One region of the Pseudomonas sp. ADAK2 TE3594 genome, then DNA from elsewhere that is predicted to be linked to it. Evidence: riboswitches for the same ligand, from Rfam matches in the RefSeq annotation. Region 1 holds a riboswitch; the other holds the start of a gene.

Region 1 (15,082 bases):
CTGGATTTGCGTGGCAGCCATATTTCTTCGCTGCCGGCAGAGCTTGCGGATGACGTGCTGCTCAAGAGTCAGCTGACCGGCATACCCTTGACCCCGCAAGCCATGGCGGCGCTGAAAGCGGCCCGCCAGCGCATCGAGATTGCCAAAGGCCTGCCGGCCGGCTCGCTGGAAAGGTTCGATCTGGAAGAGGTGTCGGCCACTTTCCCTCCGACCGAAAGCGGTTTCTCCATCGCCCGGCATCTGCTGCCCGTGCCGCCAATCCCTGTAGGCGAAGGCAGCGAGCTGTTGGCAAAACGCCTGCAACGATTGAATCCGGCACTTGCCGACGATGAAGCGTTGCAAGCAATCGAGCAGATGCGCACAAGCGGAGCAACGGATGTACACATCATCGATCGGCTTGACGAATGGGACCAGACGTTCGAAACGCTGACGCGCCAATTGAATGGTTGGTTGTATACGCGGGAGTCTAGCGGCGCGGGATGGAGAGTGTCGGCGGAAAGTCGCCGGGTGGCTGCCATGCGAATCCTCGAGTGCTGGCGCGAAGGGCTGAATGGCGCGGGAGGCACGATGGGCGAGGCGTTGAATCTCAACGGTCTGCAATTGGGCGATCTTCCCGAATTGCCGACCGTGTTCTCCCACGTCGACACGCTGGACCTGACGGGTGTAAGGCTGTCCCAACAAGGGTCGGATGGCTTTCTCAAGGCCTTTACCCAAGTGAAATCCCTGAAACTCAACGGCAATGGTCTGCAAGCGTTGCCTGAGCCCATCCAGAGCATGGGCAACCTTGAGCGGTTGGAGCTTTCCGCAAACCGCTTCAGCGATACCGGGCATTTGTATGCCGCGTTGAACCGGCTGGAACACCTGCAATGGCTGGATCTGGGTTACAACGCCCTGGACGACTTTGATGTCGCCGTGTTTGAGCGACTGGAGACGCTCGATCTGCGTCACAACAACCTGACCGAATGGCCGCAAGGCGTGCTGGACGCCAACCATCTCAGCGCATTGAACCTGAGCAGCAATGACATCACTACGATCCCTGCCGAGGCTCTGGATGGCAGCCATGATGCACTGATCTCCGGCACGGACCTGAGCGAAAACTACAATGTGGCGCTTGAAAGTCTTGAGCGACTCCGCGATTACCGCGAGGCAGGTACTCGCGAAACGGTGCTGGGGCTGTCGCCTACTGATCTTGACGACATGATTGCCGAAGCCAGCGGTGATGGTGATGGTGAAAGTGAAAGCTTCGAGTCCGATGAAAGCCTGCCCGAGATACCACCGGATTTTGCCCAAAGTGCGCCGTGGCTGGCCAATGCTTCGCCCGAGGACCTGTCCGGCAAAACGCTCGTCTGGAATCAACTCGCGGCCGAACCGGACAACGCTGCGTTCTTTCATTTACTGTCGCGATTGCAGGATACGCAGGAGTTCAGGGTAGCGAATGCCGACCTGACACGCCGTGTGTGGACAGTCATGGACGCGGCGGCCGGCAACGCCGAACTCAGAGAGGTCCTGTTCGCCAGTTCCAACACCCATGGCACCTGTGTCGATGGTCGAATCCTCACCTTCAGTGGGCTGGAGAGCAAAGTGTTCACGCACAATGCCTTGCTCCAGGTTCCCGCCGGGCGACTGGCTGTGAAGGGTGAGGCACTGTTGAAATTGTCCAGGCAACTTTTCCGACTGGACAAGGTAGACGAACTGGCGACAAAAGCCGTTGCGCGCAACGGTCGGGATGAAGCGGAAGTGCGCCTGGGTTATCGAATCGGTCTGACGAGTGGCTGGAGCGACGGCCTGGAGCTACCGGGACAGCCGACGCACATGACGTACGCCTCGGGTGTCACACCGCGGCAACTGGCTGACGCTCGCGTTGAGGTCATCAATGCGGAACAGTCCGACGGGTTTTTTGAAGACCTGATCCAGCGTGATTACTGGGTGGCGTACCTCAAGGAAAAATACCCGGAAGAGTTCAGGAAGCTCGATGAGGCGGAAATGTCGGAGGAGGGTGACAGCGCCGATGACGCAGCATTGATGAGCAGGCTTTTTGACCTGGCGGCGGCACGCAACAGCAGGATGATCGAACTGTCGCGCAAGGAGGTCGACGCCTCGAATAACCCAAGCGTCTGACCGCTGCCTGTAGGCGCGAGCTTGCCCGCGATGCGGTCTCAAAAGCGCTATCGCGGGCAAGCCTTGCTCCTGCAAATGCACGAGTGCCAGTGGCCAACGATGTTGAATATGACGGCCTCTTCGCGGGCAAGCCCGCTCCCACAGGGATTTTTGTCGTTCACAAAATCCTGATCCACCCCCAATCCTGTGGGAGCGGGCTTGCTCGCGAAGGCGCCCCAAAGGACGCCATCGCAGCAAGCCTGATCCGGGATTACTCGTCGTAGCCCAGGTTCGGTGCCAACCAACGCTCGGTCACGCTCAATTCCTGGCCTTTGCGCGAGGTGTAGCTCTGCACCTGATCCTTGTCGATCTTGCCCACGGCGAAGTACTGCGCCTGTGGGTGAGCGAAGTACCAGCCGCTGACCGCTGCCGCCGGGAACATGGCGTAGTGCTCGGTGAGGAACACGCCGCTGCGGCCGGCCTTGAGTTCTTCCGCTTCCGGGTCCAGCAGCTTGAACAGCGTGGCTTTCTCGGTGTGATCCGGGCACGCCGGGTAGCCTGGAGCAGGGCGGATGCCGGTGTATTGCTCTTTGATCAGCGCCTCGTTGTCCAGCGTCTCGTCCTTGGCGTAGCCCCAGTAGTCTTTACGCACCTGTTGGTGCAGCCACTCGGCACAGGCTTCGGCCAGACGGTCGGCCAACGCCTTGACCATGATCGAGTTGTAGTCGTCGCCTGCTTCCTGATAAGCCTTGGCCACTTCTTCTGCGCCGATCCCGGCGGTGGTGATGAAACCACCCACGTAGTCGGTCACGCCGCTGTCCTTCGGTGCGACGAAGTCGGCGAGGGAGAAGTTCGGTTTGCCGTCGGTCTTGATGATCTGCTGGCGCAAGTGGTGCAGCTTGGCCAATGGCTTGCCGTCATCGCCGTAGACTTCGATGTCATCGTCGCGCACCTGATTGGCCGGCCAGAAGCCGAACACCGCACGGGCGCTGATAAGTTTTTCGTCGATCAGCTTGGCAAGCATTTCCTGGGCATCGGCGTACAGTGCGGTGGCGGCGTCACCGACCACTTCGTCTTGCAGGATGCGCGGGAATTTGCCGGCCAGGTCCCAGGAGATGAAGAACGGTGTCCAGTCGATGTACTCGGCCAGAACCTTCAAGTCGATGTTGTCCAGCACCTTGGCGCCGGTGAACGTCGGTTTGACCGGTGTGTAGCTGCCCCAGTCGAACTGCGGCTTCTTGGCGATGGCTACCGGGTAGCTCAGGCGCTCGGTACGGGCGCTGCGGTTGGCGGTGCGCTCGCGAACGTCGATGTATTCCAGGCGAGTCTTCTCGACGAAACCGGCCTTCAATTCCTTGGACAGCAGTTGCGTCGCCACGCCCACGGCGCGGGAGGCGTCGGTGACGTAGATCACCGCATCGTTGCTGTACTTGGGTTCGATCTTCACCGCCGTGTGCGCTTTCGAGGTGGTCGCGCCACCGATCATCAACGGCAGATGGAAGTCCTGACGTTGCATCTCGCGGGCCACGTGAACCATTTCGTCCAGTGAAGGCGTGATCAAACCGGACAGGCCGATGATGTCGCATTTCTGTTCTTTGGCGACTTGCAGGATTTTCTCCGCCGGCACCATTACGCCGAGATCGACGATGTCGTAGCCGTTGCAGCCCAGCACCACGCCGACGATGTTCTTGCCGATGTCATGCACGTCACCCTTGACCGTGGCCATCAGGATCTTGCCCTTGGCTTCCGGCTTGTCGCCTTTTTCCAGCTCGATGAACGGGATCAAGTGGGCCACGGCCTGCTTCATCACGCGGGCGGACTTCACCACCTGCGGCAGGAACATTTTGCCGGCGCCGAACAAGTCGCCGACGATGTTCATGCCGGACATCAGTGGGCCTTCGATCACTTCGATCGGGCGCGCAAAGGACTGACGCGACTCTTCGGTGTCTTCCACGATGTGGGTGGTGATGCCCTTGACCAGCGCATGTTCCAGACGCTTGTTGACGTCCCAGTTGCGCCACTCTTCGGTCTCGGCTTCCTTGACGCTGCCATCGCCCTTGTACTTGTCGGCGATGGCGAGGAGGGCGTCGGTGCCTTCCGGGGTGCGGTTGAGGATCACGTCTTCGACGGCGTCGCGCAGTTCGGTCGGGATCTGGTCGTAGATCTCCAGTTGACCGGCGTTGACGATGCCCATGGTCAGGCCATTGCGGATCGCATACAGCAGGAACACCGAGTGAATCGCCTCGCGCACCGGGTTGTTGCCACGGAACGAGAACGACACGTTCGACACGCCGCCGGAGGTCAGGGCGTACGGCAGTTCGTCGCGGATGTAGGCGCAGGCGTTGATGAAGTCCACAGCGTAGTTGTTGTGTTCTTCGATGCCGGTGGCCACGGCGAAGATGTTCGGGTCGAAGATGATGTCTTCCGGCGGGAAGCCGACTTCATTGACCAGAATGTCGTAGGAGCGTTTGCAGATTTCTTTCTTGCGCGCTTCGGTGTCGGCCTGGCCGGCTTCGTCGAAGGCCATCACCACCACTGCGGCGCCGTAGCGTTTGCACAGTTTGGCGTGATGAATGAACTGTTCGACGCCTTCCTTCATGCTGATCGAGTTGACGATGCCCTTGCCCTGGATGCACTTGAGGCCGGCTTCGATCACTTCCCACTTGGAGGAGTCGATCATGATCGGGACGCGGGAGATGTCCGGTTCACCGGCAATCAGATTGAGGAAGGTCACCATGGCCTTCTTCGAATCGAGCATCCCCTCGTCCATGTTGATGTCGATCACTTGGGCGCCGGCTTCGACCTGCTGCAGGGCGACTTCCAGGGCTTCGGTGTAGTTGTCTTCACGGATCAGACGGGCGAACTTGGCGGAACCGGTGATGTTGGTGCGCTCGCCGACGTTGACGAACAGCGAGCTGCGATCGATGGTGAACGGTTCCAGGCCCGACAGGCGGCAGGCCTTGGGGATGTCCGGAATCTCGCGCGGCGCATAACCGGCTACCGCTTTGGCGATGGCTTCGATGTGGCCCGGCGTGGTGCCGCAGCAGCCGCCGACGATGTTCAGGAAGCCGCTTTGGGCGAACTCTTCGATGACCTTGGCGGTTTCTGCCGGCAGTTCGTCGTACTCGCCGAATTCGTTAGGCAGACCGGCGTTCGGGTGCGCGGAAACGTGGGTGTTGGCCTTGTTCGACAATTCTTCCAGGTACGGACGCAACTCGCTGGCCCCGAGGGCGCAGTTCAGGCCGACGGAGATCGGCTTGGCGTGGGCCACGGAGTTCCAGAACGCTTCGGTGGTCTGGCCCGACAGTGTGCGGCCGGAGGCATCGGTGATGGTGCCGGAGATCATGATCGGCAACTCGACGCCCAGTTCTTCGAACACGCCTTGCACGGCGAAGATCGCCGCTTTGGCGTTGAGGGTATCGAAGATGGTTTCGATCAGGATCAGGTCGGCGCCGCCTTCGATCAGGCCTTTGGTGGCCTCGGTGTAGTTCTCCACCAGCTCATCGAAGGTCACGTTGCGGTAGCCAGGGTTGTTGACGTCGGGCGACAGCGAGCAGGTGCGGCTGGTCGGGCCGAGTACGCCAGCGACGAAACGCGGCTTGTCCGGGTTCTCGAGAGTTTTCGCATCGGCAATCTTGCGGGCCAGGCGAGCGCCTTCTACGTTCAATTCGTAGGCGAGTTCTTCCATGCCGTAATCGGCCATGGAAATCCGGGTGGCGTTGAAAGTGTTGGTTTCCAGAATGTCGGCGCCGGCGTCCAGATAGGCCTTCTCGATGCCGCCAATCACGTCCGGGCGCGTCAGCACCAACAGGTCGTTGTTGCCTTTGACATCGCTCGGCCAGTCGGCGAAGCGTTTGCCACGGTAATCCTGCTCCTCGAGCTTGTAGCTCTGGATCATCGTACCCATGCCGCCATCGAGAATCAGGATGCGCTCTTTGAGGGCGTGCTTGAGAGCTTGAAGGCGAACGCTGCGATCGGACATTTGGACTACTCGGTAAGGCCATGACGAAGGGGCGGGATAATAACAAACCTGTGCGCTTTTGGAGCATGTACGGGTTTTGCATGAATATCGTTCATGTTGGTGCGCAAGCCAGACCGGTAGAATCGCGGCGTTTTCTCATGATCAGGACCAGGGATATGTCGTATCGCGTCGTCACCAGCCTATTGATGCTGTTTTTAAGCGGGGGCGCCGCTGCACAAGGTCCGGATATTTCCTACACCCGGGACATTCAACCGATCTTCACCGAAAAGTGCGTGGCCTGCCATGCCTGCTACGACTCCGCCTGTCAGCTCAATCTGGGCAGTGGCGAAGGGGCGGCCCGAGGCGCGACGAAGGTGCCAGTCTATGACGGCGAGCGCCGCCAAGCCGCAGCGCCGACCCGGCTGTTTTATGACGCCTTGGGCAAGCGTGCCTGGCAGCAAAAGGGCTTTTATTCGGTGCTCGACGCCCAAGGCAGCCAGGCGGCGCTGATGGCGCGGATGCTTGAACTGGGCCACAAAACGCCGTTGCAACCCAACGCCAAGTTGCCGGAAGACATCGTCCTGGGTCTGAACCGGGAAAACATGTGCGCCATGCCGGCGGAGTTCGGCGGCTATGCCAGCGCCCACCCGAAAGAAGGCATGCCGTTGGCGGTCACCGGCCTGACCGATCAGCAATACCAGACGTTGCAACGCTGGCTGGCCTCCGGTGCGCCAATCGATGAGCAGGGCCTGGTGCCCAGCGCCAAGGAAGCCTTGCAGGTGGTGCAGTGGGAAAACCTGCTCAACGCGCCGGGTGCCCGGGAGAGTCTGGTGGGGCGCTGGTTGTTTGAGCACTGGTTCCTGGCGCACCTCTATTTCAAGGACGGCGAGCCGGGGCATTTCTTTCAGTGGGTACGCTCGCGCACGCCGACGGGGCAGCCGATTGATTTGATCAACACCCGCCGTCCGAATGACGATCCGGGCACTCAGGTCTACTACCGTTTGTGGCCGGTGCAAGGCGTGATCGTGCACAAGACCCACATCACCTATCCGCTGAGCGCGGCGAAGATGGCGCGGATCAAAAGCCTGTTTTACAGCGGCAACTGGCAGGTCAACGCGCTGCCGGGCTACGGGCCGGAACGACGGGCCAATCCGTTCACGACCTTTGAGGCCATCCCGGCGCAGGCGCGTTACCAGTTCATGCTCGATAACGCCGAATATTTCGTGCGCACCTTTATTCGCGGCCCGGTCTGCCGCGGCCAGGTCGCCACCGACGTGATTCGCGACAACTTCTGGGCGCTGTTCCAGGCCCCGGAGCATGACCTCTACATTACCGACCCGAATTATCGTGGCCAGGCCACGCCGTTGCTGGCGATGCCGGGGCAGAACGATGACGTCGGCAGTGTCCTGAGCCTGTGGCACGACTACCGCGACAAACGCAACGAATACGAAGCCTTACGCCGGGACAGCTACGCCGACCTGCCGGCACCGAGCTGGTCGACCCTGTGGGCCGGCAATGACAACGCTTTGCTGAGTATTTTCCGGCATTTCGACAGCGCCTCGGTGAACAAAGGCCTGATCGGTGACGTCCCGCAAACCATTTGGCTGTTCGATTTTCCGTTGCTGGAGCGCACGTATTACCAGTTGGCAGTCAACTTCGATGTATTTGGCAACGTGTCCCATCAAGCCCAGACCAGGCTGTACTTCGACCTGATCCGCAATGGTGCCGAGCAGAACTTCCTGCGCTTGATGCCTGCCGACTCGCGGGACGGCTTCCTCGACGATTGGTATCAGAACAGCGGCAAGTTCAAGATGTGGCTGGATTACGAGGACATCGACAACGACAAACCCACGGCGCTGATACTGGACGAAAAGGACCCGAAACGCGATTTCGCCCTGCAGTTGCTGGCCCGGTACGGCGAACTCAATGCCAAGCCTGACCCGATCAACCGCTGCGATGGCGCTTATTGCTCGCGGCCGAACATCGATCTGGCGTTGCAGAACGCCGAACAAGCCTTGAGCCGCCTGACTTCGCGCCCGGCCGCCGGTTTGAAAGTCATCGAACAGTTGCCGGAAGCCACGATGTTGCGCATCGAGACTCAAAGCGGCAAACGCGAGGTTTATAGCCTGCTGCGCAACCGGGCCCACAGCAACGTGGCGTTCCTGCTCGGTGAATCGCTGCGTTATCAGCCGGGGCTCGATACGTTGACGATTTATCCGGGTGTACTCAGCAGCTACCCGAACTTCATGTTCAACATCCCGGCCGGGCAAGTGCCCGCGTTCGTCGACGCGATGGAAAACGCCAGGGACGCCGCCAGTTTCGAGAAAATCGTCGAACGCTGGGGCATTCGTCGCAGTCATCCGCAGTTCTGGCAGTATTTCCATGATCTGAGCCGCTACATCCACGACACCGACCCGGTGGAAGAGGGTGTGCTGGACATGAACCGCTACGAGAATCTTTGATTGAGAGCCTGAACACGCACCCCCGAACCCTGGCTGAACCCCTGTAGGAGCGAGAAGCTTGCTCGCGAAAGCGGTCCAACAGTCGACATCTATGCTGAATGTCAGACCGCTTTCGCGAGCAAGCTTCGCTCCTACAGGGGGCGACGGTGATCAGATGTTCATCGACAGGCACACTTTCCCGACAAAAATACTAGGACTTTGTCCGGCGCGATGATTGGCGTAAACTGCGTCCAAGCCTGCGAGGAGTTTCCATGACCGCTATTACCATTACCGACGCCGCCCACGATTACCTGGCTGATCTGCTTTCCAAGCAGAACACCCCGGGTATCGGCATCCGCGTCTTTATCACCCAGCCTGGCACCCAGTACGCCGAAACCTGCATTGCCTACTGCAAGCCGGGCGAAGAAAAACCTGAAGACACGGCGCTGGGGCTCAAAAGCTTCACCGCTTACATCGACTCGTTCAGCGAAGCATTTCTGGACGATGCGGTAGTCGACTACGCCACCGACCGCATGGGCGGTCAACTGACCATCAAGGCGCCAAACGCCAAAGTACCGATGGTCAACGCTGACAGCCCGGTCAACGAGCGCATCAACTACTACCTGCAAACCGAGATCAACCCGGGGCTGGCCAGCCACGGCGGTCAGGTCAGCCTGATCGATGTGGTTGAAGACGGCATTGCCGTGCTGAAATTCGGCGGCGGTTGCCAAGGCTGCGGCCAGGCAGACGTCACCCTGCGCGAAGGTATCGAGCGCACCTTGCTCGAGCGTATTCCCGAGCTCAAGGGCGTTCGCGACGTGACCGACCACACGCAGAAAGAAAACGCCTACTACTAAGGTGTTCGCTGCAAAATGAAAAACGGCGCCCCGTGAGCGCCGTTTTTTGTGGGTCGAATTCAATGGCCCCTTCGCGGGCAAGCCCGCTCCCACAAGATTTTGTGTTGACCGCAATACTGTGGCCGACTCAAAACCTGTGGGAGCGGGCTTGCCCGCGATGGCGTCCTATGGGCGATACAAATGCGCATGCCCCGCGCGATACAACGACGATTCACTGAAGTGATCGCTACCCAACACCCGACCCACCAGAATCAGCGCCGTGCGGCGAAATCCCTTGGCTTGAACCTTCCCGGCAATATCCGCCAGCGTCCCCACCACCCAATCCTGATCCGGCCAGGTCGCCCGGTGGATCACCGCGATCGGACAGTCGGCGCCGTAGTGCGGCAGCAATTGGGCGAGGATCTTCTCCAGATGATTGACCCCGAGGTGGATCGCCATGGTCGCCCCATGCTGCGCCAGACTACCGAGCTCTTCACCGGCTGGCATGGCGGTCTTGTCGGCGTAGCGGGTCAGAATCACGCTCTGTGACACGTCCGGCAAGGTCAGTTCCGCACCCAAAAGCGCCGCGCAGGCGGCGGTGGCGGTGACGCCGGGAATGATTTCGAAAGGGATGTCGAGTTCACGCAGGTAACGAATCTGCTCGCCAATCGCGCCATACAGGCTCGGATCACCGGAATGCACCCGGGCCACGTCCTGGCCGTTGGCATGGGCGGTTTTCATCAGCTCGATGATCTGTTCCAGGTGCAGTTCGGCGCTGTTGACCACCTGTTCGGCCCGGTGGCCTTCCAGCACGGCGGCGGGGACCAGGGAGCCTGCATAGATGATGACCGGGCAGCTACGAATTAGCCGCTGGCCTTTGACGGTGATCAATTCCGGGTCGCCGGGGCCTGCGCCAATGAAGTAGACGGTCATCGTCGTTTCCTGTCAGAAAAAGGGTATGGGCACGCTTCAGATGAAGATTGCTCATGATCGAAGGCGGGGATTATCGAGGATTTTACGCGGCGCTGGCCAATGCGAGGGTGGCCTGGGCGTATTTTTGTCGTGGAATCAGCAACTTTGCCGGTGCCTGAGCCAATTGTTCGGCCAGTGCCAGCGCGGCACTTTCCGCTACGCCGTAACAACCGGTGCGTTCGAACGCGATGTCCGAGTGGTGGCTGAGTTGCGGTTCATAACCGGCCAATTGTTCGCTGCTGAAATACATCAACGGCAATGCCAGCTGTTCGGCCAGTTCGATCAGGGCGGGTTCTTCGCGCTTCAGGTCGATACTGGCCAGGGCCTTGATCTCACGGAGCTCGATTTGATGGGCCTGTAATGCCTGATCAAGCAGCGCCCGCAGCGTGCTGACGGGGCAGCCGCGCTGGCAGCCCAGGCCGACCACCAGGGTCGGCGCTGCGCTGACGTCAGTCATGCGCAGTATTGGCCATCGCTTTTGCGGCGGAACAACCAGGCGCTGATCAGGCCCAGGGCCAGCCAGAACGCCATGTTGGTCAGCTGCGAAGCGATTTTGAACTGCGCTTCCAGGGCTTCTGGAGCCAGCATGGAGTGCACTTCCGGTTGTGGCGCGCCGATGACGTGCGGGACGGCCAGAATCGCCACGCCGAGGATCTTCATCAGCCAGTGGCGGCTGAACACGATCAACGCGATGCCGACAGCGGTGGAGGCGGCAGTGCCAATCCACCAGATCTGCCGTTGCGCCAGATCCGCAGCGGCAGTGCCTGGCAGCTCAGGTGGCAGGCCGAGGGTTGGCGCCAGCACGAACGTCGCATAACCGGCCAGACCCCAGAGCAGGCCCTGAGAGGTACGGCGTGGAGCGCGCAAGGTGTAGAGGCCCGCGAGCATCAGGGCGAAACCGACCGCCACCACCAGATTGCCGCCGGTGGTCGACAGCACGCGCTGCCAGCCGTCTTCCGGCTCCCAGGCTTCGGCATCGTGGGTATGAGCGGTGACAGCACCCGCGGCGTGCTCGTGGATTTCAACAGCGGCCGGCTCGGATTTTTCGTAGGTCTCGGCCTGCAAAATCAGCGGTGCAACCCAGAAGCTTTGCAGCAGGGTCAATAGCAGGGCGGCCAGCAGCCCGGTGAAACCTGCGGTTTGCGCAATACGCTTGATCATGTCAGCAGGTCTCAATGGCACGGAAAGGCGGAACTGTGACGAGTATCGTGCGCGGCGTTGTGCACCGCTTCGATGTGCGAGAAACCGGCGAAATACACAAGGCTGGCGCCAAGGATCGACGCACAAAAAGCGGCGGTCAGGCGTTGGCTCAGGGTTGTGGTGGTGCTGATCGTGCTCTTTTTATCGGTGTTGCTGCCGGTGCTGCTGATGATCGACATGGCGCTTCCCTCTGGTCTGTCAGCGGGTGAATAGAGCGCATGAAAACCTCCGCACGCCGGGGCACGCAGAGATTTCGAACAGCGCCCGCCCACCGCGGGTTTGTTATTCAGTGAACGTAAGAGTCACTTTGTGTTGCGGGCCGGTCTCCGGGCTCGCGAGGGGCAGGGCTTGCGCCGAAACCTGCAAGCATCACCTTCCCATGCCGTATGACGGGCACAGTGGATCTGACGCTTCACTCGCTTACCGTTGCGGGGGCAGCACCGGACTGACATGGCTTTAGAGTAAAGCACATGATTCACCGGTTTCCCGTTTCACCCTGTGAAGGGCACCCGTAACAAGGCGTGTAGGAGAGCATGGGCGGGGGTTGGGCGTCAATTGGCATGGGTTCTCGTTTGAGTTGATCGTTCCACGCTCTGCGTGGGAATGCAGCCCGGGACGCTCCGCGTCCCTTTCACAGCCGAACGCGGAGCGTCCGTTGAGGCATTCCCACGCAGAGCGTGAGAACGATCATCATCGACACTATTCCTGTAGGAGCGAGGCTTGCCCGCGAAGGCGTCCTGTGAGTCACCACAGATCTCTGCACGGACATTGACCCGCCCCCACACGATGCGTAGCCTTGCGCTTTCGAGGTTCTTCGGCGTCTGCCGAAGCTAAGAAGGGAACGCGGTCGATGCCGCGGCTGCCCCCGCAACTGTGAACGGTGATGTTCGCTGCCACGCCACTGCAAACCCTGGTCCATCAGGTTCGCGGGAAGGCGCAGCAAACGCCAGTCGAACGATTGGCACACCGTCAGCCAGGAGACCTGCCTCGACACAGATTCTCACTACAACCGGGCGGGGTGATCCGGTGGCGGAACTCTTGCGCGCGCACACCTGCCGCAGCGATTGTCGTCCCGTATGCCCGCCACCTTGCCAAAGGGCATCCGATGAAAACACTGGCCAAACTCCCTGTCACCATCGTTACCGGCTTCCTCGGCTCGGGCAAAACCACCTTGCTGCGCCACATGCTCGACAACGCCCAGGGCCGTCGCATCGCAGTGATCGTCAACGAGTTCGGCGAGCTGGGCATCGACGGCGAGATCCTCAAGCAGTGCTCGATCGGTTGCACCGAAGAAGAAGCCAACGGCCGCGTTTACGAACTGGCCAACGGCTGCCTGTGCTGCACGGTTCAGGAAGAATTCTTCCCGGTGATGCGCGAACTGGTCGCTCGTCGCGGCGACCTCGACCACATCCTCATCGAAACGTCGGGCCTGGCCCTGCCAAAACCGTTGGTTCAAGCCTTCCAATGGCCAGAAATCCGTAGCGCCTGCACGGTTGACGCGGTGATCACCGTGGTCGACAGCCCGGCCGTCGCTGCTGGCACTTTCGCTGCGTTCCCGGATCAGGTCGATGCCCAGCGCAAACTCGACCCGAACCTGGACCACGAATCGCCGCTGCACGAGCTGTTCGCCGACCAACTGGCCAGCGCCGACCTGGTGATCCTCAACAAGGCTGACCTGATCAGCGCTGAAGACCTGGCCCGTGTGCGCCTGGAAGTCGCTGAAGAACTGCCGCCAGCGGTGAAAGTCATCGAAGCCAGCAGCGGTCGTCTGCCACTGGACGTGCTGATCGGCCTCGGCGCCGGTTCTGAAGAACACATCGACAGCCGCCACAGCCATCACGATCATCACCACGAAGGTGAAGACGGCCACCACGATGAGCATGACCACGACGCATTCGATTCCATCTCGATCGAGCTGCCACAAGCCGACGAAAGCCTGCTGATGGATGCGCTGACTCAATTGGTGGTCCAGCACGGCATCCTTCGGGTGAAAGGTTTTGCAGCGGTGCCGAACAAACCGATGCGCCTGCTGATCCAGGGCGTGGGCACGCGTTTCGACAAGCACTTCGACCGTCAGTGGGGCGCTGAAGAAGCGCGCACCACGCGTCTCGTGTTGATCGGTCAGGATCTGGACGCCGCTGCGCTCGAAGCGCAATTGCGCGCTGCGCTCAGCGTTTAAACCATGCACCTGCTCAGGACCCAGCCCGGCGGTTTCGTGTCGGATGACAACATTGCCGACCTTGGACAAACCCCCGCCGAGCTGGTGATCCTGTGCAGCGGCGATTCCAGCCTGGCGTTGCTCGCCGAAGCGGCGCAGCAGTTGCCCGACGATTACCCGAGCGTGCGCCTGGCCAACCCGATGCAAGTGCAGAATCACGCCTCGGTCGATCTCTACGTCGACGAAGTGCTGCGCCACGCCAAAGTGATTCTGATCTCGCTGCACGGCGGCATCGCCTATTGGCGTTATGGCATTGAGCGTCTGGTGGAATTGTCCGAGCGCGGCGTGCAGCTGATTCTGGTGCCGGGGGATGATCGCCCGGACCCGGAGCTCAGTGACCTGAGCACCGTAACCGCGCAAGACCGCGACCGGCTCTGGCACTTCTTGCGTCAGGGCGGCATGGCCAACGCGCTCGACCTGTTTCGCTGCCTCGCCAATCGCTGGCTGGATCGCGACTACTCATGGTCCGAGCCGCAAACCCTGCCACGCACCGCGATCTACCACCCGCACAAAAGCCCCGCTGAGTTGAGCGATTGGCAAGCCGACTGGCAAGCTGATCAGCCGGTGGCGGCGGTGCTGTTTTACCGCTCGCATTTGCAGGCGGCGAACACCGGTTTCATCGATATTTTCTGCCAGCGTTTGCAGGCGGCGGGGTTGAACCCATTGCCGATTGCGCTGGCCAGTTTGAAAGAGCCCGGCTGCCTGACGGTGGTCGAGGACTTGCTGGATGAAGTCGAGGCAGGGGTGATTCTCAACACCACCGGTTTCGCCCAATCCAGCCCCGAAGCACCGCACCTGCGACCGTTTCGCCGCAATATTCCGGTGATCCAGGCGATCTGCGCCCAGGACAATGAACCCGGTTGGCGCGCCAGCGAACAAGGCCTCGGCCCCCGCGACCTGGCGATGCACATCGCACTGCCGGAGCTGGACGGGCGAATCATCAGTCGGCCGATCAGTTTCAAGGACCTGGCCTGGCGCAGCGAGCGCAGCCAGTCCGACGTGGTCTGCTACCGGCCGCAACCTGAGCGCATGGATTTTGTCGCCGAATTGGCGCGGCGCTGGATCGATCTGGCGCGAGTGCCCAATGGCGAAAAACGCATCGCCCTGATCCTCGCTAACTACCCGACGCGCGATGGGCGCATCGGCAACGGCGTTGGCCTCGATACTCCGGCTGCGGCATTGAACATCCTTCGTGCCCTGCACGCCGAAGGTTATCCGTTGCCGGCTGAATTGCCAAACAGCGGCACCGCGCTGATCCAGCAATTGCTCGGCGGCGTCAGCAATGACCTCGACACCCTCGACCAGCGTCCCTGCCATCAAAGCCTCGCGCTGGACGACTACTACCTGATGTTCAACG
Region 2 (15,082 bases), 2.2 Mb from region 1:
TCGCCGTTTGCAGGTTCAATTCGGCATACAGCGTAGGAGAAAGCACCGGGACCGGCGATTCGAGGCAAAAGCCTGACCCGGCGATCATCCGTATCTTCACGCCAAGGTTATCGCTGACGGGCAACGTGGCAGCCGGATGGTGGCTGTAGTGTCCTGGGCCGTGTTCACGATCCTTGGGCGAAGCCAGCCAGATCTGTAAGCCGTGCATCGTAAATTCGCTGTCTTTCAATGGTTCGGGTGTGCGTTCGACGTGGGCGATTGCGCTACCCGCCGTCATCCAGCTGACATCGCCGGCATTCACCACCTGATCGGAACCGAGGCTGTCCTTGTGCTGGATTTGCCCTTCGAACAGGTAGGTGAGGGTGGACAGGCCGATGTGTGGATGCTGACGGATGTTCATGCCTTTGCCCGCCGGATAACGGGTTTCGAGCATATGGTCGAAAAACACGAAAGGCCCGACGTTGCGGCATTTGGCTGACGGCAGCGGGCGAAGAATCGGCTGGCCTTCGACATCTTCGGCGCGAGGGCGGATCACGAGTGGCGTGTTCATGGTGCATTCCAGGCTGAGCGGGTGACGCAAGGAGCATAACCCGCTGGCGCAGCCCTTGCCGCTATTGGCTGAAGGCACCTTCGGACAGATGGGTTTCGATGCTGACCTCGGAGGTGGTCATCAGCTTGTGTACCGGGCAGCGGTCGGCCACGCGGTGCAGCTCGTCACGCTGGGCATCGGTCAGCACCCCCTTGAGCGTGAGTTCGACGTGCAGGGCGTATTTGCCTTTCTGCTCTTCACTGTTATCGCGCTTGACCTCAACCTCGACGCCCGTCAGCGGGATGCCCTTTTTCCTGGCATACATTTTCAGCGTCAGGGCCTTACAGGCACCCAGGGCTGCGTCGAAGTAGTCGTGTGGTTCAGGCGCGGTGCCTTCGCCGCCAGAGGTTTTCGGCACATCGGCAAAGAGTTCGTGGTCATCGATCTGGACGCTGTGACGAAAACCTTCGGCGGAGACGGTGTTGACGGTAACAGTCATAAGAAACCTCGCAGGCATTGGGAAAAGTCATTCGATCAAAAAAGGTCCTGAAGTTATAGAGCATCCCTTCAAATTCGCGTTCCACTTTCTTGGCGGGGGATTCGACTAAGACGCAGAACCTGTAGGAGCGAGCGGTGCGGCGATCCGACTTGCCCGCGAAGAATGCACCGCAGTTTTTCAGGCATTACGCGTCATCGCTCTTCGCGGGCAAGCCTCGCTCCTACAGGATTTCACTGAACTTGTCATCGTCCTGTCACCCCGGCGTCATACCCTCGCGCTCATCTCAATCAAGGAGCGCACCATGCACCTCACCCGTTTAGCCGCCCTGGCCACAATGATGTTCGCCAGTGGTCTGGCCTGTGCCGAAGTCCGCGTCGAAGGCCCGGTGGAATACGGCGTGTTCGCTGGTCCGAAAGCCGAACTGCAATCGGGCGAGCGAGTTTTGCGCCGCAGCAATGAACAGATCCAGCAAACCGAAATCGTCCCGGCCAAACTCGGCACCAAGTTCGGTATGCGTTACCAGTTGGCCGGCAAGGTCGCCGAAGACCAACCGCTGACTTTGCTCTATTTCACGCCGGGCATCCGTACTCCGGATGGCGCGCGACACGACAAACTGGAAGTGACTCAGAAACTGGTACCCGGTGCTCCGCAGGACCTGATGGCCTTCGAGTTCACCGAAAGCCATGAAGTTGTTCCCGGTGAATGGCGTTTCATGGTGTTCCAGGGCGACCGTCTGCTGGCCCAGCAACGCTTTACCGTGCGCTGATCGCGCGCGCCCAACCAAATCCCAGACGAAAAAAAGCCCCGCGTTTGCGGGGCTTTCATGTTGTTGCGGATCAGCTGCCTTTGACCGTCTTGCCGTTGACCGTACCGTCGAGGAGCATGATGTTGTACTCCTTGCCGTCGGTTTCGACCTGTTGCAAGCGAACCAGCAGGTAATCCCAGTCCTTGGCGAACCACAGGACGGTGATGCGCTTGCTTTGTGTCGGGTCGCGCACGCGCTCGACCTTGATTGCATCGATCTGGCCAGCCTTGGTGTCGACTTTTTCCGAACCCAGCACGCGGAAGTCATAGGTATCGACTTCGCCGCCATCGACGACCGGGTAGCTCATGGTCTTTTTGCCGGCCGCCACATCATGCTGCAAGGCCAGTTGATAGGTGGATTTGTCGACCATGCCGCGATTGAGCGGGATCTTGACCGGATCGCCGCGATCGGTGCCGGTGACCATTTTCGTGGTCCAGTCGAAGTCCAGATCAGCTTTCTTGGCTTTGCCCAAGCCGCCCCGTTCGAAGTGATAGGACTGCGGCAGCAGGGTGTCCTTGTCCAGGGTCAGCGTACTTTCTTCAGTCAGGCTGGCGATCATCATCGACGCCTTGAAGCTGAGTTTCCAGACGCCGTTGGCTCCCTTGGTCAGGCTGCGTTCAGCCGTGCCGCTCATGGGTAGCTGCTTCCAGTCGGCGGTGTAGCTGGCGGAGAAGGGTTGAAGGTCTGCAGCCTGCGCAAACGGCAGGGCGAGCAGAGCGCAAGCGAAGAGCAGGGCGCGACGCATAAAATCTCCTAGGTTCGAATCAAGTGGCCGCTGGCCGCGAGTAACTGTCCGTCCAGTAAAGCACCTTGTTCGCCGAGTGATAAACGACCTTCGGCAAACCAGCGTACGGCCATCGGGTAGATCAGGTGTTCCTGGGTATGGACTCGCTGCGCCAGACTCTGCGGCGAATCGTGCAACTCTACCGGTATTACTGCCTGTACGACCAGTGGTCCGCCATCGAGTTCCTCGGTGACGAAGTGCACGGAACAGCCGTGTTCAGTATCGCCGGCCTCCAGCGCGCGCTGATGAGTGTGTAACCCTTTGTATTTGGGTAGCAGCGAGGGATGGATATTGAGCAGGCGACCCTGATAGTGGCGCACGAAGTCAGCGCTGAGAATGCGCATGAAACCGGCCAGTACCACGAGTTTGGGGTTGAAGGCGTCGATCAGTTCGATCAGCGCGGCATCGAAGGCCTCGCGACCTTCGAAAGCCTTGTGATCCAGGGTGCGGGTGTCGATGTCCGCGTCCCTGGCGCGTTGCAGGCCGTAGGCGTCGGCGCGGTTGGAAATCACCGCAGCGATGCGGGCCGGGCTGTCGCCGGTCCGCGTGCTGTCGATCAAGGCCTGCAAGTTACTGCCAGTGCCGGACAACAGCACCACCACATCACAGGTCTGGGACATCAATGAGCCTTGAGGTTCTTCAGTTCAACCTGGGCCGCGCCTTCGGCAGCGGTGGCGATCTGACCAATGACCCAAGGCTGCTCGCCGGCTTCACGCAACACGTTCAGCGCGGTTTCAACGTGCTCTTGAGCAACGCAGATGACCATGCCGACGCCGCAGTTCAGCACGCGGTGCATTTCGTTTTCGTCGACGTTGCCTTTCTCTTGCAGCCAGTCGAACACGGCAGGACGGGTCCAGCTCGCAACGTCAACCACCGCTTGTGCGCCTTTTGGCAGAACGCGCGGGATGTTGTCCAGCAGGCCACCACCGGTGATGTGGGCCATGGCTTTGACGGCGCCGGTTTCCTTGATCAGCTTGAGCAGCGGCTTCACGTAGATACGGGTAGGGGCCATCAGCAGGTCGGTCAGCGGTTTGCCGTCGAGCTGGATGTTTTCGATGTCTGCACCGGACACTTCGATGATCTTGCGGATCAGCGAGTAGCCGTTGGAGTGCGGGCCGGAAGACGGCAGGGCGAGCAGGGCATCGCCGGCAGCGACTTTGGAACCGTCGATGATTTCGGACTTTTCCACGACGCCGACGCAGAAGCCGGCCAGGTCGTAGTCTTCGCCTTCGTACATGCCAGGCATTTCAGCGGTTTCGCCGCCGACCAGGGAGCAGCCGGACAGTTCACAGCCAGCGCCGATGCCGGTCACGACCTGGGTCGCGGTTTCGACGTTCAGTTTGCCGGTGGCGTAGTAGTCGAGGAAGAACAGCGGCTCGGCGCCGCAGACCACCAGGTCGTTCACGCACATGGCAACCAGATCGATGCCGATGCTGTCGTGCTTGTTCAGGTTCAGCGCCAGGCGCAGTTTGGTGCCGACGCCGTCAGTGCCCGAGACCAGTACCGGTTGCTTGTAACCGGCCGGGATTTCGCAGAGGGCGCCGAAACCGCCCAGGCCGCCCATGACTTCCGGGCGCGCAGTGCGCTTGGCGACGCTCTTGATGCGTTCGACCAATGCTTCACCGGCGTCGATGTCTACACCGGCGTCCTTGTAGCTCAGGGAGGGTTGCTTGCTCATGATCCAGGCCTTTAGGGGGGATTCAGGGGTAACGACCGAGTCCAGTGGGACCGCCGAAACAGACGAAGGCGTGTGCCATCGGCGAATTTCAGGGTGCCCGGCTGTTGCCGGTCTGCGAAGGCGCGCGATTTTATCAGGCTTGAGGGGCAGCGGCCATCCTCGTGCCGACGGGCAGGGGCATATCGCGTTAAAAAAACCGATATTGCCCGTGTTGGTGACGTCCCGGATGGCTGTATAAGGTATCGACGTTAACCGTCTATCGTTATGACAGTGCGAAAACTTACCGTGATCGGGTGAATGTTTTGCTTGAACGTGTGGTCAACAGACCCCTGGTTCAATCATCTTCACGCGGTCTGTTCCAGCCGCTCTTGTCGTCAGGAATCTTTTTATGCGTTTTCTTAAATTCTTGTTCGCGGGCTGTTTATCCATGGTTAGCCTGACCAGTCATGCCGAAACCGTCAAAGGCCTCTATCAAGTGCGCGAGCCTGTCAGCAGCCAGACGCCGGAGGAGCGCGATCAGGCGACTCAGCGGGCGCTGGATACGTTGGTGTTGCGCCTGACCGGCGACCCCAAGGCGGCGCAGAGCCCGGGGCTGGCGACCGTGCGAAAAGACCCTCAGCAGATCATCAGTCAGTTCGGTTATGACGCCGGGCCGCCGGAGGTGTTGAAGGTCGATTTCGATCCAGCCACCACCGAACAGGCCTTGCGGCGTGCCGGGTTGGCCGTGTGGGGTGCCAACCGGCCATCGATTCTTGGTTGGTGGTTGAACGAATCCACCGAAGGTTCGAGCCTGGTCGGCGATGGTCAGGCCAGCGCTACGCCACTGCGTCGAGCGGCTCAGCATCGTGGGCTGCCGCTGCGTTTGCCACTGGCGGACCTGAATGAGCAGATTGTCGCCACTGCGCCGAATCTGGAAAGTGCAGACCCTGCACCGCTGCAAGGGGCATCCGACCGTTACAATGCCGATGCCTTGCTGGCGGTGCATGCCCGTGAAGAGGGTGGCCAATGGCAAGCCAAGTGGCGTTTGTGGTTGGGCGATCAGAAAGAAGCCGGTAGCGTGCAGGGTGCCGATACCGCCGCGCTGGCCGATGCGGTGATGCTGGCGGTCAGCCAACGCTTGGCGCCGCGTTTTGTCGCCAAGCCGGGAGCATCGAGCGAGCAATTGCTGGAAGTGCAGGGGATGAGTCTGGAGCGTTATGCGACGCTCGGGCGTTTGCTGGAGCCTTTTGGCGCACGTTTGCAAAGTGTCGACGGTGACCGCGTGATTTATCGGGTCAACGGCAGCCCCGAGCAACTGCGGGCGCAGTTGTCTTTGGCCAAGTTGCAGGAAATTCCGGCCGGTGAAGCGCCGGCCCCCACTGCGCCTGTTCAGCCCGTGGCGGCTGGCTCGACACCGGTCGCGGCGCCGGCCCCGGCACCGACACCGCAGTTACGTTTTCGCTGGTAGTTTTTCTTTATATAGAAGCAGGAGTGGTACATGGCCGATACACGGCGTTGGTTCTGGCTCGGTGGGGTGGTCCTGCTTTGCGCGTTTGTTTACCTGTTGCACCCGATCCTGACGCCGTTCCTGGTGGCGCTGTTGCTGGCCTATCTGTTCGACCCGCTGGTGGATCGGCTGGAGAAGTACGGCCTGTCGCGGACCTGGGGTGTGGTGGCGGTGTTCGCGTTGTTTACCTTGATCTTCACGACCTTGCTGTTGGTGTTGGTGCCGATGCTCGCCAAGCAGCTGTTTCGCTTGTACGAACTGGCGCCGCAGATGCTCGATTGGTTGCAGCACACCGCATTGCCGTGGGCGCAATCGAAATTTGGGCTGTCGGATAATTTTTGGAAATTCGACAAGCTCAAGGCGGCGATCAGCGAGCACATGGGCCAGACCACCGACATTGTCGGCGTGGTGCTGAGTCAGGCGACGGCTTCAGGTCTTGCACTGATTGGCTGGCTGGCCAATCTGGTGTTGATTCCGGTGGTGAGTTTTTATCTGCTGCGCGACTGGGACCTGATGATGGCCAAGATCCGCAGCCTGCTGCCGCGTGATCGTGAAGAGCGCGTGATGTCCCTGGCGGGAGAATGTCATGAGGTGCTCGGGGCATTCGTGCGCGGGCAGTTGCTGGTGATGCTGGCGCTGGGCGTGATCTATGCCGCAGGCTTGATGATCGTCGGGCTGGAGCTGGGGCTGTTGATCGGTCTGATTGCCGGGTTGGCGGCGATCGTGCCGTACATGGGGTTCGTCATCGGGATTGGCGCGGCATTGATTGCCGGTCTGTTCCAGTTCGGTGGCGATTTGTATCCCATGATCGGTATTGTCGCGGTGTTCATGGTCGGCCAGGCGCTGGAAGGCATGGTCCTGACGCCGTTGCTGGTGGGAGACCGGATCGGCCTGCACCCGGTGGCGGTGATCTTCGCGATCCTGGCCGGCGGCGAGCTGTTTGGTTTTACCGGTGTGTTGCTGGCGTTGCCGGTGGCGGCGGTGATCATGGTCCTGGTGCGTCACGTACACGATTTGTATAAGGACTCGGATATCTACGGCGGTGCCGACGAACTTGAGCCATAAGGTTTTTTGATCGCTCGTAGCGGGCAGTCTGGTTTCGTGCCAGGTTTGCCCGTATCCCTCGTGTGGCTGTCACATGCGCCGCCAAAGAACCTGGTTAACGCAAACCTTTGATTTTGCTTGTGGTCTGTCGCATTGTGCGGTCAGCCTCACGGGTATAAACTTCGCAAACTTTACACAGAGGCCACTAACGGTTCCTTTGGAACTGTTCAGTCAGCATGAAACCGATTCAGCTGCCCCTAGGTGTGCGTCTGCGTGATGACGCTACCTTTATCAATTACTACCCAGGCGCCAATGCCGCTGCACTCGGCTATGTCGAGCGGCTCTGCGAAGCCGACGCCGGCTGGACGGAAAGCCTGATTTACCTCTGGGGCAAGGACGGGGTAGGGCGCACGCATTTGTTGCAGGCGGCGTGTCTGCGCTTCGAACAACTGGGGGAGCCGGCGGTGTACCTGCCGTTGGCCGAGTTGTTGGACCGTGGCATCGAAATCCTCGACAACCTCGAACAATACGAACTGGTCTGCCTGGACGATCTGCAGGCGGTCGCTGGCAAGGCGGATTGGGAAGAGGCGCTGTTCCATCTGTTCAATCGTCTGCGTGACAGCGGCCGGCGTCTGCTGATCGCCGCCTCGACATCCCCGCGCGAACTGCCGGTGAAGCTGGCAGACCTCAAGTCGCGGCTGACACTGGCACTCATCTTCCAGATGCGGCCACTCTCTGACGAAGACAAATTGCGTGCCTTGCAGTTGCGCGCATCCCGTCGCGGCCTGCACCTGACGGACGAAGTCGGGCATTTTATTTTGACTCGCGGTACCCGCAGCATGAGTGCACTTTTCGAGCTGCTTGAACGCCTCGATCAGGCCTCCCTTCAAGCCCAGCGCAAGCTGACAATCCCGTTCCTGAAAGAAACCCTTGGTTGGTAAAAGACCTGATCAAACCCAGGTTTTACGCGGGTTCCGGCATATTCCAGGCGTCAACAAATCCGCTTTCCTGCAAGAGGGCAGGCTGCGCAAAGGTTCAAAATGGGCTTAAGCGCTTAGATGTAAACGAGAAACTGATAAGTCACATAAAGATCGATTGAATTTGCAAATGAGGTTGATAGCGGGCATAGTCGCGGCTTCTTTAGAAACTATCAGCCACGGTCGTGCCCATGCTAAATCGCTTCGCACCCCTCGTGCCTCTCGCACTCGTCACCCTGTTGTTCGGTTGCGCTGCTCACTCTCCAGTGTCCCAGCAAGAGCCAAAACAGCAGGTTTCAAATTCAGTTACCGCTCAGTCTTCTTCCGTTCTTTTCCAGGAAGAGCTGGCCACCGATAAAGAACTGGCAGACTTCGCCGGCGGCAAGTCGTACCAGCTTCCGGTTCTGGCCGACAGCATCCTCGAACGTGGCATGTCCCTGATCGGTACCCGTTACCGTTTCGGTGGCACCTCCGAGGCCGGTTTCGACTGCAGCGGCTTCATCGGTTATCTGTTTCGTGAAGAGGCCGGCATGAACCTGCCGCGCTCCACTCGCGAAATGATCAACGTTGACGCTCCTCTGGTTGCTCGCAGCGCCCTCAAGCCGGGTGACCTGCTGTTCTTCGCCACCAATGGCCGTCGCGGTCGTGTCAGTCACGCCGGGATCTATCTGGGTGATAACCAGTTCATCCACTCCAGCAGCCGCAAAAGCGGTGGTGTGCGGATCGATAGCCTGGGCGACAGCTACTGGAGCAAGACCTTCATCGAAGCCAAGCGCGCACTCGCGATGGCGCCGACTACGGCCCCGGCTATCGTCACGGCACGCAAGTAAGCGGACAGTTTGTAAGGCGAACTTAAAGTCTTACTTGAAGTTTGCCGCGTAGCCGCTAGAATCCTGATCTAATATTGATGGCAAACCGCCTGCGTTCTGCGCAGGCGGTTTTCTTTTCTGCCCTTTCGGTGGAAAAAGCCGCAGCCAGATCAGGATGTTCTGTTTATGACGATGTCGGCCCGCCTCGCACTCATGTTCTTCGCAGCGCTGCTCAGCGCCTGCGCCAGCCGCACACCGCCACCTGCGCCGGTGGTCCGCGCTCCGATTGTTTTCGGTCCTTCCCAAGCCTTTTCCCCTGCGGCAGAAGACGTACTGTTTCGCGCGCTGGGTCTGGTGGGAACGCCTTATCGCTGGGGCGGCAACACACCGGATTCCGGGTTCGATTGCAGCGGTCTGATCGGTTACGTCTATCGCGATGTCGCCGGCATTTCCTTGCCGCGCTCCACCCGCGAGATGATCGGCATGCAGGCTCCTAGTGTCGGCAAGGAAGGCCTGCAAACCGGTGACTTGATTTTCTTCGCCACCAATGGTGGTTCCCAGGTCAGCCACGCCGGGATCTACGTCGGCGAAGGCCGCTTCGTCCACGCGCCAGCCACGGGCGGCACGGTCAAGCTGGACAGCTTGTCCAAGGCTTACTGGCAGAAAGCCTACCTGAGCGCCAAGCGCGTCTTGCAACCTGAGCACTTGGCACATAATCCGTAGCGGAAGTTGTCATGATCGCTCGCTTGAAGGATGACTCGCGCTGGGCGACAGGTTGACGCTGTGCAAAAACTGTAGGAGCGAGGCTTGCCCGCGAAAGCGGTGTGTCAGTCGATATCAATGTTGACTGTGCTGCCGCCTTCGCGGGCAAGCCTCGCTCCTACGGTCAGAGCTGATTACTTGGCTGCTGAAACGCGCCACACCTTGTTCCCGACATCATCCGCCACCAGCAAGCCTCCTTGCTGATCGATCACCACGCCCACCGGCCGGCCCATGGCTTTTTCCTCGTCGTTGAGGAAGCCAGTGAGCACATCCACCGGTTGCCCGGTCGGTTTGCCGGCGCTGAACGGCACGAAAATCACTTTGTAGCCACTGTGTGGCTTGCGGTTCCACGAGCCATGCTGGCCGATGAATACACCTTGAGTGAACGGCGCGGGCAGTTTGCTGCCTTCGGCAAATGTCAGGCCCAGTGACGCGGTATGTGGCCCCACCGCATAGTCCGGGGCGATGGCCTTGGCCACCAGATCGGGTTTTTGCGGCTCGACGCGAATGTCGACGTGTTGGCCGTAATAGCTGTAAGGCCAGCCGTAGAACCCGCCGTCCTTCACTGAGGTGATGTAGTCCGGCACGAGGTCGCTGCCGATTTCGTCACGCTCGTTGACGGCGGTCCACAGTGCGCCGCTCTGAGGCTCCCAGGCCAGACCGTTTGGATTACGAATCCCCGAGGCGAAGATCCGATGATTGCCGGTGGCGCGATCCACTTCCCAGATCGCCGCGCGGCCTTCCTCCTGATCCATGCCGTTTTCACCGACGTTGCTATTCGAGCCCACGGTGACGTACAGCTTGCTGCCATCCTTGCTGGCGATGACGTTTTTGGTCCAGTGATGATTCAGCGTACCGCCCGGCAGGTCGACCACCTTGATCGGCTGCGACTTGATCGCCGTTTCACCGTTTTCATAGTGGAAACGCAGCAGGCGATCAGTGTCGGCGACGTACAGGTCATTGCCGACCAGGGTCATGCCGAAGGGCGAATTGAGGTTTTCCAGGAATACCATGCGGGTTTCGGCGACGCCGTCGTGGTCCTTGTCCCGCAGCAGGGTGATGCGGTTCGGGCTGGGGACGCCGGCACCGGCGCGGCCCATGACTTTGCCCATGACCCAGCCGCGAATGCCTTGGCCATCATCGGGTTTGGGCGGCGCGTTGGTTTCGGCCACCAGCACATCGCCGTTGGGTAATACGTAGAGCCAGCGCGGATGATCGAGGCCTTCGGCAAACGCCGCCACTTGAGTCCCTGCCGCGGCGACGGGTTTCTTGCCTTCAGGCCAGCCGATTGCCGGGGCGATGTTCACCGTCGGGATCAGGGTTTTATTCGGTTCCGGCAGCTTGGGCGACGGTCCGGTGCCGTCCGAGACTTGCAGGCTGGAGGTTTCACCACAGGCGGCGAGCCCTCCGGCGAGCGCGATGATGAAAACGAGATGGGGTTTGCGCATTACTGATCTTCCCTATGAATGCATTGACGTAATCATAGAGAAGCGTAGACGTTCGATGGTTCAACCCGTCAGCCGCGGGCTTCCTTGAACAATACGGCGATCCCTGGATGGTAGTTGCCGGCTTCATTGCGCAACTTGCGATAGGCGTACGGGAAATACCAGGCCACGGCGCAGCTGGGTTCCTTTTGCAGGTCGTCGAGCATGTCCTGGAGTTCTTCCGGTGTAGCGCTCTGCTGAGCTTTTTGCGGCGCAACGAACAGGCAACCGAGTTTCAGGTCGCTGGCGTAGCTGATCCTCTTGGCCTCGCTGGTGATGTCCTGCAGCGCCTGAGTCAGGTTCAGGCTGTTGACCCGCGGCCAGCGTTGAGTGGCTTGAAGGTAGGCGCGTTGTTCGGCGGTGGCTTCGGGAGTGGCGATAAACAGGTCGGCGCGGCCGTTGCGTTCGCCTTCTTCGTTCTGCTTGCGCGTCGGCGTTTGTTGCAAGGTGACCATTTCTGCCATCCAGGCTGCGGCGGAGAGCAGGCCGAGGTTGGCTTTTTCGTCGTACCAATAAGGTGTGTCGTTATCGCCGCGTACAGCGTTGTAGCGGTCGATACAGTCAAACCAGCGTTCCAGCACCGGTCGCAGGAATTCCAGCTTCGGATTGCTGATGATCATGCCTTGCATGTTGCTCACCCTTGTAATTGTGATGTTGGGTTGTGGCGCTTTGATATCACTGCTGACAGTGTGGTGCAAGTTGGGTGTCAGAAATTTGATCGGCGGCAGTATATCGCTCGCCCGCGCTTTGTCTTCAATTGACGCTCCACCCCCAACCCTCTAACCTTCGCGGCTTGTTTCAGGTGCTCTGTGGCGGTGGCCGACAGAGTGAAACAGGGAAGCCGGTGAGTGACTATCGTCAAGCGACGAAGCGTCACGATCCCGGCGCTGCCCCCGCAACGGTAAATGAGTGAAAACTGCGCCTTGAGCCACTGTGTTGATGTCAACATGGGAAGGCGCGCAGTCAGGCAAAACGCCGCTCATGAGCCCGGAGACCGGCCTGATTCATCCAACGGCATCACGGCGGGCGATGCCAGGCTTCTTGCCGTCTATTCTTGTGCCTGCCCGCCGTTATCCAGCCTCAACGGAGAGCTCCCATGACTGATACCCCCGATCGTGACGAACGCCATCTGGCGCGCATGCTGCGCAAAAAAGCGGTGATCGACGAACGCATCGCCAACTCCCCGAATGAATGCGGCCTGCTGCTGGTGCTGACTGGCAATGGCAAAGGCAAAAGCAGCTCGGCGTTCGGCATGCTTGCGCGGGCCATGGGCCACGGTATGCAGTGCGGCGTCGTGCAGTTCATCAAGGGGCGCACCAGCACCGGCGAGGAGCTGTTCTTCCGGCGCTTCCCGGAGCAGGTGCGTTTTCATGTGATGGGCGAGGGCTTCACTTGGGAAACCCAGGACCGCCAACGCGACATCGCCGCCGCCGAAGCCGCCTGGGCGGTGTCCCGCGAATTGCTGCGTGATCCGGCCATTGGCCTCGTGGTGCTTGATGAGTTGAACATCGCCCTCAAGCACGGCTACCTCGATCTCGATCAGGTGCTCAGCGACTTGCAGGCCCGTCCGCCGATGCAACATGTGGTGGTCACCGGTCGTGGCGCCAAGCCAGAGATGATCGAGCTGGCCGACACCGTCACAGAAATGGGCATGATCAAGCACGCCTTCCAGGCCGGAATCAAAGCGCAAAAAGGCGTCGAGCTGTGAACTGCACTTTATGAATAGCCATCGTCAATGCCCGGCGGTACTGATCGCCGCGCCGGCCTCCGGTCAGGGCAAGACCACCGTCACTGCCGCGCTGGCCCGTTTGCATCGCAATCAGGGGCGCAAGGTTCGCGTGTTCAAATGCGGCCCGGACTTTCTCGACCCGATGATTCTCGAGCGCGCCAGCGGTGCACCGGTCTATCAACTCGACATGTGGATGGTCGGCGAGCAAGAAAGTCGGCGTCTGTTGTGGGAGGCCGCTGGCGAAGCCGATCTGATCCTCATCGAAGGCGTCATGGGGCTGTTCGACGGTACGCCGTCCAGCGCCGACCTGGCGCGGCACTTCGGTGTGCCGGTGCTTGGCGTGATCGACGGCACCGCGATGGCGCAGACGTTTGGCGCGCTGGCCCTGGGCCTTGCGCGTTATCAGCCGGATTTGCCTTTTGCCGGTGTGCTGGCCAACCGGGTCGGCACTGTGCGGCATGCGCAGTTGCTCGAAGGCAGCCTGACTGAAGGCTTGCGCTGGTACGGTGCGTTGTCCCGGGAGACCGGGATCGAATTGCCGAGTCGACATCTTGGCCTGGTTCAGGCCAGCGAGCTGAATGATCTCGATCTGCGCCTCGATGCGGCCGCCGAGTCACTGGCCAGCAGTTGCGATGTGGCGCTGCCGCCGGCCGTGGAATTCGCCGCGCCTGAAATGATCGCGGCCGAACCGTTGCTGGCCGGTGTACGGATTGCCGTGGCCCGCGATGAAGCTTTCGCGTTTACCTACGGCGCGAGCCTGGATTTGCTGCGGGCCATGGGCGCCGAATTGTCTTTTTTCTCGCCGATCCGCGACAGCGGGTTGCCGGAGGCAGACAGCCTCTATCTGCCGGGCGGTTACCCCGAATTGCACCATGTGGCGTTGTCACAAAACACGCCGATGCTGAACGCGATCCGCGCTCACCACGCGGCGGGTAAACCGTTGCTGGCCGAGTGTGGCGGCATGCTGTATCTGCTGGATTCCTTGACCGATGTCGAGGGCACTCGCGCTGAACTGGTTGGCTTGCTGGCCGGTGATGCGGTGATGCAGAAGCGTCTTGCCGCGTTGGCCTTGCAGGCGGTCGAATTGCCGGAAGGTTTGCTGCGTGGGCACACGTATCACCACTCGCTGACCAGCACCGGGCTTGAGCCGATTGCTCGAGGTTTGAGCCCCAATGGCGGGCGAGGGGCGGAGGCGGTTTATCGTGAGGGGCGGATGACGGCTTCCTATGTGCACTTTTATTTCCCGTCCAATCCATCGGCGATTGCCGCGCTGTTTGTGCCTGACCTTGACACCGCCATCGCGGGCAAGCCCACTCCCACATTAGAGAGTGTGTTGCCTGAAGAAACACGGTCCACTGTGGGAGCGAGCCTGCTCGCGAAGAGGCCATGACGGAAAACGCATTTTCCGAAGCCGAGCGCGCAGCCGTCTACCGAGCCATCGCCGAACGCCGCGACATGCGTCACTTCAGCGGCGGCACAGTCGAGCCCGAGTTACTTCGTCGTCTGCTCGAAGCCGCGCATCAGGCCCCGAGTGTCGGCCTGATGCAGCCCTGGCGTTTCATCCGCATCAGCGACCGGGCACTGCGCGGCAAGATTCAGCAGCTGGTGGAAGAAGAACGCATCCGCACCGCCGAAGCCCTCGGCGAGCGCTCCGACGAATTCATGAAGCTCAAGGTCGAAGGCATCAACGACTGCGCCGAGGTGCTGGTCGCCGCGCTGATGGATGATCGTGAGCGGCATATCTTCGGCCGTCGTACGTTGCCGGAAATGGACATGGCCTCGCTGTCTTGCGCCATCCAGAATCTTTGGCTGGCGTCCCGCGCCGAAGGCCTGGGCATGGGCTGGGTGTCTCTGTTCGAACCGCAAGCGCTGGCGGACTTGCTGGGTTTACCGAGCGGGGCCAAGCCTTTGGCCGTTCTTTGCCTGGGGCCGGTCAAGGAATTCTATCCGGCGCCGATGTTGGTACTCGAAGGTTGGGCGCAGGCGCGTCCACTCAGTGAGTTGCTGTATGAAAATTATTGGGGAGTGAGTCAATGAGTGTGGCGTTGTTGAGTGTCGCCGCGGTCGCGCTGGATGCGCTGCTGGGTGAACCCAAACGCTGGCATCCGCTGGTGGCGTTCGGTCGTGTTGCCGATCGCATCGAGCAACGTTTCAACTCCGGTGGCCGTGGCTGGCGCAGTCACGGGGTTACGGCCTGGGTGATGGCGGTCGTGCCGCTGACCTTGCTGGCCACCGCGCTTTCCTGGGCGCCTTATGTCGGTTGGATTGTCGAGATTCTCGTGCTCTATTGCGCCCTCGGCATGCGCAGCCTTGGTGAACACGTCGAACCGGTGGCCAAGGCCCTGCGCAGTGATGATCTGATCGAGGCGCGCAAACGCGTTGGTTATCTGGTCAGCCGTCAGACCAGCGAACTGGATGAAACCGAAGTCGCCCGCGCCGCCACCGAGTCGGTGCTGGAGAACGGCAGCGATGCGGTGTTCGCCGCGCTGTTCTGGT

The links. Region 1 has a riboswitch for cobalamin ahead of AB7M22_RS14270 (CbtB domain-containing protein). Riboswitches for the same ligand answer to the same signal wherever they lie in the genome.
Region 2: it holds a riboswitch for cobalamin, as region 1 does, so the genes downstream of both, cobO (cob(I)yrinic acid a,c-diamide adenosyltransferase) here and AB7M22_RS14270 (CbtB domain-containing protein) in region 1, are expected to answer to the same signal.

Annotation. Positions count from the first base shown of each region.
Region 1 is NZ_JBRJGV010000001.1:3,248,445-3,263,526, reverse strand. It holds gene AB7M22_RS14305 (NEL-type E3 ubiquitin ligase domain-containing protein) at 1-2,118, shown strand, start outside; gene metH (methionine synthase) at 2,369-6,079, opposite strand; gene AB7M22_RS14295 (fatty acid cis/trans isomerase) at 6,235-8,520, shown strand; gene nfuA (Fe-S biogenesis protein NfuA) at 8,772-9,356, shown strand; gene cobM (precorrin-4 C(11)-methyltransferase) at 9,522-10,268, opposite strand; gene AB7M22_RS14280 (cobalamin biosynthesis protein) at 10,351-10,764, opposite strand; gene AB7M22_RS14275 (CbtA family protein) at 10,761-11,468, opposite strand; gene AB7M22_RS14270 (CbtB domain-containing protein) at 11,480-11,686, opposite strand; cobalamin riboswitch at 11,808-12,035, opposite strand; cobalamin riboswitch at 12,298-12,511, shown strand; gene cobW (cobalamin biosynthesis protein CobW) at 12,613-13,686, shown strand; gene cobN (cobaltochelatase subunit CobN) at 13,690-15,082, shown strand, end outside.
Region 2 is NZ_JBRJGV010000001.1:1,066,443-1,081,524, forward strand. It holds gene AB7M22_RS04785 (pirin family protein) at 1-550, opposite strand, end outside; gene AB7M22_RS04790 (OsmC family protein) at 612-1,028, opposite strand; gene AB7M22_RS04795 (DUF3859 domain-containing protein) at 1,330-1,794, shown strand; gene AB7M22_RS04800 (DUF3108 domain-containing protein) at 1,865-2,578, opposite strand; gene purN (phosphoribosylglycinamide formyltransferase) at 2,587-3,237, opposite strand; gene purM (phosphoribosylformylglycinamidine cyclo-ligase) at 3,237-4,295, opposite strand; gene AB7M22_RS04815 (DUF2066 domain-containing protein) at 4,684-5,742, shown strand; gene AB7M22_RS04820 (AI-2E family transporter) at 5,773-6,846, shown strand; gene hda (DnaA regulatory inactivator Hda) at 7,062-7,766, shown strand; gene AB7M22_RS04830 (C40 family peptidase) at 7,994-8,632, shown strand; gene AB7M22_RS04835 (C40 family peptidase) at 8,798-9,334, shown strand; gene AB7M22_RS04840 (PQQ-dependent sugar dehydrogenase) at 9,508-10,821, opposite strand; gene AB7M22_RS04845 (hypothetical protein) at 10,890-11,486, opposite strand; cobalamin riboswitch at 11,641-11,874, shown strand; gene cobO (cob(I)yrinic acid a,c-diamide adenosyltransferase) at 11,954-12,565, shown strand; gene AB7M22_RS04855 (cobyrinate a,c-diamide synthase) at 12,576-13,976, shown strand; gene bluB (5,6-dimethylbenzimidazole synthase) at 13,973-14,623, shown strand; gene cbiB (adenosylcobinamide-phosphate synthase CbiB) at 14,620-15,082, shown strand, end outside.